One region of the [Rhizobium] kunmingense genome, then DNA from elsewhere that is predicted to be linked to it. Evidence: predicted binding sites of a transcription regulator. Region 1 holds the regulator's gene; each other region holds the start of a gene.
The links. Region 1 encodes LexA, which represses DNA repair genes until DNA is damaged. Its sites were predicted from a motif close to TGTTCNNNNTGTGTTCNG; they were not measured.

Region 2: a site for LexA is predicted at 1,926-1,943, ahead of AC0JZ4_RS12870 (ATP-dependent helicase). Genes of this name have one in related genera too.
Region 3: a site for LexA is predicted at 1,405-1,422, ahead of AC0JZ4_RS21345 (ImuA family protein). Genes of this name have one in related genera too.

What each region holds. Positions count from the first base shown of each region.
Region 1 covers NZ_CDRNXG010000001.1:2,833,494-2,836,752, forward strand. The annotation lists gene AC0JZ4_RS13670 (ComEC/Rec2 family competence protein) at 1-1,425, shown strand, start outside; gene lexA (transcriptional repressor LexA) at 1,406-2,125, opposite strand; gene AC0JZ4_RS13680 (VOC family protein) at 2,324-3,196, shown strand; gene kdsA (3-deoxy-8-phosphooctulonate synthase) at 3,200-3,259, shown strand, end outside.
Region 2 covers NZ_CDRNXG010000001.1:2,700,512-2,703,770, forward strand. The annotation lists gene AC0JZ4_RS12870 (ATP-dependent helicase) at 1-1,886, opposite strand, end outside; gene AC0JZ4_RS12875 (efflux RND transporter periplasmic adaptor subunit) at 2,128-3,259, shown strand, end outside.
Region 3 covers NZ_CDRNXG010000002.1:617,706-620,964, forward strand. The annotation lists gene AC0JZ4_RS21335 (SOS response-associated peptidase family protein) at 1-597, opposite strand, end outside; gene AC0JZ4_RS21340 (ATP dependent DNA ligase) at 634-1,200, opposite strand; gene AC0JZ4_RS21345 (ImuA family protein) at 1,483-2,259, shown strand; gene AC0JZ4_RS21350 (Y-family DNA polymerase) at 2,180-3,259, shown strand, end outside.

The DNA of each region.
Region 1 (3,259 bases):
TTTGCGGCCACGGCTGCACTGGTGGCCGGGTATGCGCTCTGGGCGGAGCGGGCAAGGCGGCGCGTGCACGAACCGCTGCCGTTTCGTCACCCTCTGGTGACGGGCGCTGCCGCATCCTCTCGCTTCGTCGGCGGCATCGTGCTGACCTCGTTGATCGGCAGCCTTGCCACGGCGATCTTTTCGATCGAGCATTTTCACCGGATTTCGACCTATGGGCTTGCTGCCAATCTTGCCGCCATGCCGATCATCAGTTTCATGGTCATGCCGGCCGGGCTTGTTGCCATGCTTTTGATGCCGTTGGGGCTTGATGGGCCTTTTATCGCACTGATGGCGAAGGGACTGGAATGGGTGATCGCGATCGCGCACACGGTTGCCGGTTGGCGCGGCGATGCCCTGGTCGGCCAGCAGCAGGCGTTGTTTCTGCCGCTCGGCGTGGCCGGCATGTTGTTGCTGGCCTTGCTGCGGACCCGCCTTCGGCTCGCAGGCGTGCCGTTTCTGATCGCCGCCTTGGTGCTGTTTGTTCAGGGCGGCTCACATGCCGGATCCACCCTTCTCGTCTCGGAGGACGGTACACTCATTGCCTATCGCGACCGGAGCCTTGTGACGGTCAATCGCACCCGCCCATCCGCCTTCGTCTTCGACCAGTGGACGAGGGCCCTTGGTCTGCCTGAGCCGATCAAGCCTGTCATGCTCGACCCGGCTGCCGCGTTGCAAACGGTTCACCCTTCGCCATCTCCGACTGTTGCCCCTGAAGGGGCGGGCGACGAGAGGTTGGCGGACGATCTCGTGGCGGCTGCGCGCCGGCGCATGGCTTCCTTGACGGCTCCTCGTTTCTCCTGCGAGGCCAAGGCCTGGTGCGGCCTGCGCATCGGTGAGGACCGCGTTCGCGACAACGCCGGAGGTCTGCGCGAGCCGAATGCGTCGGACCAGAAGTCCGGACCGGAGGAAGGGATGCTCGTGATTGCGCTCGACGATGGCCGTTATGTCGGTGCGGCCTGTGATGTGGCTGATCTTGTCATCGCTCCCAGGGCGCGTTTCGATCAATGCCGATCCGGTACCCTGCTTCTTTCAGGCGCCACGCTCAGGAAAACCGGTGCGTTGGAAATCGCGCTGCCGGACCGCGCTCATGGCATCGATGATCACCGGAACTGGAAAATCACGCCGTCATTTGCCGGCACGCAACGACCGTGGGCCATACATCGCCAGTATGACTGGCGAGGGAACCGATATGACCCGAGCCTGCCCGGATGGCTTGCAGCCGCCATCGAGGCAAACGGTTTTGCCACGCAGCCATCGAGCGCCGGCGCAGCAACGAATGACGCAACCGGACGCGCAGGCGGCGTGCCCATAACAAATACGGCCATGTCACCGTCTGGTGATGCTGCGGAGACCAGTCAGCCCGGTCTCAGTGATAGCGGCGAATAAGGCCGACCAGCTTGCCCTGCACCTTGACGCGATCGGGCGGGAAGATGCGGGTCTCATAGGCCGGGTTTGCCGCTTCGAGCGCGATCGATGCCCCCTTGCGGCGGAAACGCTTCAACGTCGCTTCCTCGTCATCGACGAGTGCCACGACGATGTCGCCTGGATTGGCGGTGCTGCCGTTGCGAATGATCACGGTATCGCCGTCGAGAATGCCGGCCTCGATCATAGAGTCGCCCTTGACCTCGAGCGCGTAATGTTCGCCGGTGCCGATCATCTCGATCGGAACGGAAACATTGTGGGTGTTGTTCTGGATTGCCGAGATCGGTACGCCGGCGGCGATGCGGCCCATGACCGGAACGCTTGCGGAGGTGGCATCCTCAAGCGGCGCGGATCGAGCAGGTGCTGCGGGCTCGACCGGACGCTTGCCGAGGCTTCCCTCTATGACGCTCGGGGAGAAGCCGCGCTTCGGCTGCAGGCTTGGCACATAGGCTTCCGGCAGCTTGATGACTTCGAGCGCGCGCGCCCTGTTCGGCAGGCGGCGAATGAAGCCGCGTTCTTCCAGCGCCGTGATCAGGCGGTGAATACCCGACTTGGATGCGAGGTCGAGCGCATCCTTCATTTCATCGAAGGAAGGCGGTACGCCGGACTCCTTCATCCGCTCGTGGATGAAAAGAAGCAGTTCCTGTTGCTTGCGAGTCAGCATGGATGCGCACCTTCGGATTTTGAAACAAATGCAGAACGGACACTATATGTTCCATATGTGTTCCGCAAGTCCTTAAATTTGGGTGGAGATTTCATAACTTTCTGAAATGGCAGATCCATTTGTCCGCTTAAAGGGACTTGCGCTTGTCGGTTGTCTGACCAATCTAGCTTCCAGCTAACAAATGTCTGGGGGACATGCGTGACTGCGAAGAAAATCGATCATCTCGTATTGCCGGTCTGCGATCTAGCTGCGGCGCGCGGCCGGTTGTCGGCGCTGGGCTTTACGGTGGCGCCCGATGCCCTGCATCCGTTCGGGACGTCTAACGCCTGTGTCTTCCTCGATGACGGCATCTATCTGGAGCCGCTGGCGCTGGCGGACCGGCGCAAGGCGGGTGCAGCTGCCAAGCGCGGCAATGTTTTCGTGGCGCGTGATGTCGCATTCAGGGGGAAGCGTGGGAGGCAGGGGCTTTCGGCGCTGGTCGTGGCCAGTGATGATGCCGAGGCTGATGATCAACGCTTTGTCGCAGCCGGAGTATCGGCGGGCGAGGTGCTGGAATTTTCGCGCGTCATAAAGTCTCCGGATGGTGATGAGGCGGAGGGCCGCTTCAGGCTCGCCTTTGCGGCGGATGCTGCGGCTCCGGATTTCTTTGCCTTCGCCTGTCAGCGTGTGGTTTCATTCCCTCAGGATATGGGCAACTTACGCATCCATGCGAATTCGGTAACCGGCCTCAAGGAGGTGGTGCTCGCGGCGCGCGATCCCTCATCCTCTGTGCCGCTGCTTGTCCAGGTGCTTGGCGCGGAGGCGGAAGAAACCGAGGCGGGTCTGGTGTTTGCTGCCGAGAATGGCCGCGTCCGGGTTCTCGGTGAAGGGCAGCTCGACCATGAATTCGGCTTGCAATTCGATCCGTCGGCTGCGGGGTTTTATGGCAAGGTTCTGATTTTTCGCTCCGCCGATCTGGCCGTGACAGAGATCATCCTTGCTGCTAATGACGTCGCATTCATCCGCCGGGATGGCCGTGTGCTCGTGCAGCCGGCAGCCGGGCAGGGCGTCATGTTCGGCTTCGAGGAATAGACAATGGCAGTTTCCCCCAAATCAGAAGTTTCCGTCGGCGAGGGCACGAAGAAGGTCGTCTTT
Region 2 (3,259 bases), 130 kb from region 1:
CCCTTTGCCGAATGCAGCGTCATGATCGAGACGGCGTCGAGGTTCTCGTTGGTCTCCGCGTCCATGACCAGCGAGACGTGTTCGAGAAAGCCGCGCATGCTTTCGAACTGCTCCATCGAGCGGATCAGTTCCTTCAGGTTGTCGAGGCGGCCCGGTGCTTCGGCCGACTTGTCGTTCTTCCACATGTCGGTATAGCCGGCCTCTTCGAGGATCTGTTCGGCGAGTTCCGTATGGGGAATCGATTCAAGGCGTTCCTGCCAGTTGCTGAAGTTCTGGATAACATCGAAAAGCGCCTTGCGCGCCTTCGGCTTCAATTCGTCGGTCTCGATGATGTCGGCTGCGGCCTGCAGCATCGGGATGTCGCGGGCGCGGGCATAGTCGTGCAGGTACCGGACTGTGGTGTCGCCCAGTCCACGCTTCGGCGTGTTGATGATGCGCTCGAAGGCCAGGTCGTCGGCCGGCTGGCAGACGAGGCGGAAATAGGCCATCGCATCACGGATTTCGAGCCGCTCGTAGAAGCGCGGGCCGCCGATGACGCGGTAGTTCAGGCCGAGTGTGACGAAGCGGTCTTCGAACTCGCGCATCTGAAAGGAGGCGCGGACAAGGATCGCCATGTCGTTCAGCGCATGCTTCTTGCCGTCGTTGTCGCCTCGCTGCAAGCGCTCGATTTCCTCGCCGACGGCGCGGGCCTCCTCTTCCGAGTCCCATGCCGCATGGACGATGACCTTCTCGTCGTCGGGATCGGCGCGGTCGGTGAACAGCGTCTTGCCGAGGCGGCCTTCGTTATGGGCGATGAGGTGGCCGGCGGCGCCGAGGATGTGTTCGGTGGAGCGGTAATTGCGCTCGAGCTTGATCACCTTGGCGCCCGGGAAATCCTTCTCGAAACGCAGGATGTTGTCGACTTCGGCACCGCGCCAGCCATAGATCGACTGGTCGTCGTCGCCGACGCAGCAGACGTTCTGCGGCACGCCCTTGGGACGCTGGGCGAGCAGCCGCAGCCACATATACTGGGCCGTGTTGGTGTCCTGATATTCGTCGACGAGGATGTAGCGGAATTTCTGGTGGTATTCCTTCAGCAGATCCGGCGTCTTGCGGAATATGGATATCGGATGCAGCAGGAGATCGCCGAAGTCGCAGGCGTTGAGCGTGCGCAGACGGGCCTGATAGGCGGCATAGAGTTCGCGGCCCTTGCCGTTGGCAAAGGCGCGGGCATCGCCTTCCGCGATGTCGGGCGGCAGCAGACCCTTGTTCTTCCAGCCGTCGATCATGCCGGCGAACTGCTTGGCCGGCCAGCGCTTGTCGTCCAGGCCTTCGGCCTGGATCAGCTGTTTGATCAGGCGGATGACGTCGTCCGTATCGAGAATGGTGAAATCAGACCGCAGGCCGACGAGTTCGGCATGGCGGCGCGTGATCTTGACGCCGATCGAGTGGAAAGTGCCGAGCCAGGGCATGCCTTCGACCGCGCCGCCGACGAGCACGCCGATGCGTTCCTTCATCTCGCGCGCGGCCTTGTTGGTGAAGGTCACGGCAAGGATCTGGCTCGGATAGGCGCGGTTCGTTTCGAGAATATGGGCGATGCGGGTGGTCAATACCCTTGTCTTGCCGGTGCCGGCGCCGGCCAGCACGAGAACGGGGCCGTCCAGCGTTTCGACGGCTTCGCGCTGTTCCGGGTTGAGGCCGGTCAGATAATCCGGGGCAGGGCGCGCACCGTCGCGCGCCGCCATGGCGCGGGCGGCGATACCGAGACCGCTGCCATTCGAGCCGCCATCGGCACCGAACTGGCGGGCGGGCTCCGTTTGCGGGCGCGTGGCCGGTGTCTGCCGCTTGCGGGGCGCGTGGTCCGGCTCTTCATCGAAGAACGGGATATCGTCGAAACTGTTACTCATGCCGCCAATGTAGTGATTCGAGGCCGAAAGGCCAGAAGCTGTTCACTTTTCATTCCTGTCTTCTGTGGGCTATCGCCTGAAAGTCTTTGCACCGTGCCCGCCCGGGTTTGTCCCCAGGCTCTGACATCTGCGTGAAATGGCGTGAGGTTACAATTCGGTAAGGTGGATCGTCCGGCCATTGCACGTTGCAAGGGAAACGAGGATACTTCCTTTCGAAATATTCAGTCTGTTGGGAGAAACTATGCGGATCTGGGGCCAGCTTCTTCTTTCGGTGGCGGTTTTGCTTGGAGGCCTGTGTCTCTGGGTCTATCTTTCTGCCGATGCCGGCCGGTCGCTGATTTCCATGGGCGCGCCCGCAAACGTCGTATCCGCGATCAACGCCCGGTCTATCGAACCGGTTTCAGCCACCGTTGCCGGCAGCGAAGGGGCCGTCTCTGCGGCCGGTGGTCAGTCCGCGCAAAACAGTGCCGAACGTCAGGCCGTTCTGGTCGCAACCCGTCCGGTCAGCACCGGCGTGGTGAACGACCGGCTCTCTGCCATCGGCGACGGCGAGGCGATCCAGTCCGTCATCGTGATGCCGCAGGCGACCGGCACGATCAACGAAATCATGGTGAAGTCCGGCGACCGGGTGAAAAAGGGGCAGATCCTAGCGCAGCTCGACGACGACGAGCAGATCATCCTGCGTGACCAGGCCCAGGTCCTGTTGCGCAGCGCCCGAGAAAAAGCCGACAGCTATGCGACCTTGAAGAGCTTTTCGAGGCTGGAAGTGCTCGATGCGCAGATCGCCAAGGAAACCGCGCAGCTTGCCGTCACCAATGCCGAGCTGGCCCTGAAGCGCCGTTCCGTCGTCGCGCCGATCGAAGGTATCGTCGGCATCGTCGCCATCAATATCGGCGATAACGTCACGACCACGAGCAACGTTGTGACGATCGACAACCGTTCGGAACTGCTGGTCGACTTCTGGGCGCCGGAACGCTTCGCCGTTCAGGTCAAGGCCGGCATGCCGGTCGAGGCAACCTCGGTTTCGCGCCCCGGCAGCAGCTATCAGGGATCGGTCGAGGCCGTAGACAACCGCGTCGATCCGGCAAGCCGCACGATCCGCATTCGCGCCAAGATACCCAACGGCAGCGATGAACTGCGCGCCGGCATGTCCTTCGGCGTGACCATGCGCTTCCCCGGCGAGACCTATCCGACCGTCGATCCGCTCGCCGTCCAGTGGGATGCCCAGGGCTCCTTCGTCTGGCGCATCGAGGATCACAAGTCTGTGAAAGTTCGTGTTCGGGTCATCCAGCGCAATCCCGACGCCATTCTCGTCGCCGCCGAGCTGAACGATGGCGATGCTGTTGCGACCGAAGGGCTGCAGCGTGTGCGTG
Region 3 (3,259 bases), on a different contig from region 1:
CGGCATTGCCTTTTCATGGATCGGCTTCACCAGCCCGTTCGGGTCCGTTGTCAGAAAACCGTAGAGATCATCGGTAGTCAACCCATCTTTGACCTTTCGGACACTTTGCCAGCCGGGCACATGGATGCCGGCGAAAAACATCAAGGACTTTTGCTCGTCGCGCGCAAACCAAGCGTTCGGGACTTTGCCGCTGGGCTCCTGGGCTTCAGGATCAGGCTCGGCAAAGCTGGTGACTGGCACGATGCAGCGGTGCTCTACGCCGAACCAGCGCGTCCAATGAGGAAGGGTGAGCTTTCGGACATTGGTCACACCGCGGTCGGGCTCCATGCGCATCAGCGCGTCCATATCGACGGCCTGGCCTTTCGCTCTCATCTTGTCGGCGCGCGTTTCAGTCGCCTTCTTCTGGACGAAGATCGGCGAGGGCAGGCCCCAGCGTGCATTTGCGAGCTGCCGGCGACCATCGGCCGTATTGCGGATGATCGGCCCGGTCTGGTCCGGGTTCATCTGATAGGCTGGCATCAGGTTGATCAGTCTTTCGGCATCCTTGGCCCAGGACGAGACCCAGTCCTTGTCTTCCATGCGATAAAGGTTGCACATGCCAGGCAGTCCTCCCTCAGACCGTATAGGGACAATCTATCGCCTGGCGCTCGTTTCGCCAGTCTTGCTGGTCTGCTCACGCCTGAACACGTCAGCATTGTCCTGCCGTTTAGCCAGCCCTTCATAAGTGGCTTGCTCGATCAAGCCGCCGTCACTCCAGCCGCGAAATGCGATCGCCGCGATCAATGTCGGATACGCCCAGACGATATAGGCTGCACCGAGTTTGTTGATCTCGCAGTGGATCGGCGGCGTCTTATGCTTCCAGCGTAACGTATCCAGCATCTTTCTGAGCTTGCGGGCGTCGGCATCATTCAGGTCGGCGCGAACGCTTCCGATGTGGACGATCTCATAATTCAGATAGCCAGCCAGCAGCAGTGATCCGATCTGGCCGGGCTTGCCGGGTGCGACCTCTTGACCGACGATAAAGAAAGCACCTCGACAGGACGCCGGCTGCGTCGATGGCTCCGCAATCCCTTCGCCCTGATGGCCTCCGGGATCATAGGCGAGTTTCGGCGCCTCGATCTTAAGCGCCTTGCGCGGCCGCGGGCGGGCCGGCGCGTCGGTTTTGTGCGTGAGGGGCTGCGATCTCAGACCTTTCGTCATGGTGCCAACTCAACAAGCAAACATATGAACACTGTGACGGAGTGCCATCTGTCCCCGATATCCACCAAACGTGGTGATATTCGGCAGAAAAGCCAAAAATATTTCTGCCGTTTCTACGCGCCTGATTCCCAAGAGATATTTCATCGCCTGCTGATTCTAGGAGCATATTCCCATCTAGAGGCCCGCTTGACTCTTTCGCAGCAACGGAACAATTAGTGAACATAAAGCCTAATACGACATGACGTCGAGGTGCCAACACGACCTTGCAGGGAGCTGTGAACGATGACTGCTGCCCGCACCACAAGGGTGTCCGACGGTGTTTCCGATGTGATTGCCGATCTGCGCGAGCGGATTTCTGCGCTTGAAGGGACTTCAGCCCGCAAAGCCGGCTGTCTCGCCTTCGGTGTGCCCGAGATCGACGACAAGCTTCCCGGTGGCGGGCTCGCTTATGGTGCCCTGCATGAATTCGCCGGTGGTGGTGCCGGCACGGTCGATGGTGCCGCTGTAGCGCTGTGTGCCGCCGGCATTGCAGCCAGGACGAAGGGACCGATTGTCTGGTGTCTGACGCGGCCGGATCTATTTTTCCCGGCACTGGCACAGGTTGGTCTCCAATCAGACCGGGTGATCTTCGTCGAGTCCGACAGGGATGAGGATGTGCTCGCCAATATGGAGGAGGGGCTGTCGTTCGGCGGGCTCGGTGCTGTGGTCGGTGAGCTGGTGCGCCTGCCCATGGCTTGTTCGCGCCGGCTGCAGCTGGCGGCAGAACGCACCGGGACGATGGCGCTTGCCGTGCGCCGATGGCGGCGGCAGACCGAAGCCAATGACTTTGGCCAGCCGACGGCCTCGACCACGCGCTGGCGGGTCAGTGTCATGCCTTCGGAAGAATTGCCGGTACCGGGCATCGGGCGAGCTCAATGGTTCCTGGAGTTGATGCGGTCGCGTGCGGGCGAGTGTGCTGAGTTTCTTGTGAGGGCATGTGATGACCAGGGTCGTCTCGATCTATCTTCCGGATCTGCCGACGGATCGCATTCGTCGCGCCGATCCGTCCATTCCCCCTGAACAGGCGATTGCTGTGGTCGCCAAGAGCGGCGCCAAGCGCTGGGTGTCGGCCGCCGATAGCGCCGCTCGTAAAGCGGGCGTTCATGTCGGCATGCCGGCAGCAAAAGCGCAGGCGCTGTTTCGAGGCCTGATGCTGGTCGACGCCGAGCCGCTGACCGATGCGGCAGCACTTGAGCGCATCACCTTATGGGCGCTGACCAAATATTCACCGATCGTCGCCGTCGATGGGATCGACGGCATTGTCATGGACACGGAGGGCGCCGATCATCTTCAAGGCGGCGAGCTGCCGATGGTGACGATGATCGCCAATCAGTTCCTGGCCAAGAAGCTGATGGCGCGGGTCGCCGTCGCGGATACCTGGGGCGCGGCACATGCCTGCGCCCGCGCCATTAGCCGTGAGACGGTGATCGTGCCGATCGGCCAGACCGTCCGAGCTGTCGAAAAGCTTCCAATCTCCCTGCTGCGCCTGCCACCCAAGATCGTCGGCGATCTGCGGACGCTCGGCTTCCAGACAATCGGCGAGCTCGCCAACACGCCACGTGCGCCACTCACCCTTCGTTTCGGTCCTGAGATCGGCCGCCGGCTCGACCAGATGGTCGGGCGTGCCGGCGAGCCGATCGATCCGATCCGCTCGCCGGAGCTGATCGAGGTGTCTCGCGCCTTCGCCGAACCGATCGGCGCGGCCGAGACCATCAACAAATATGTCGGCCGGCTCATCGTCCAGTTGATCGACGAACTGCAGAAACGTGGTCTTGGCGTGCGCCGCGCCGATCTGATCGTCGAAAAGGTCGATGGCACGCGGCAGGCAATCCGGGCTGGCACGGCCAAGCCGGCGCGCGACGTTGCCTGGCTGACGAAACTCTATCGCGACCGGACGGAAAAGATCGAGCCAGGCTTTGGCATCGAGAAGCTGACATTGGTCGCCGTCATCGCCGAGCCGCTTGCGGAAAGCCAGAAGGTTTCGTCGCTTGTCGAGGACGAGGTCACCGACGTCACGCCG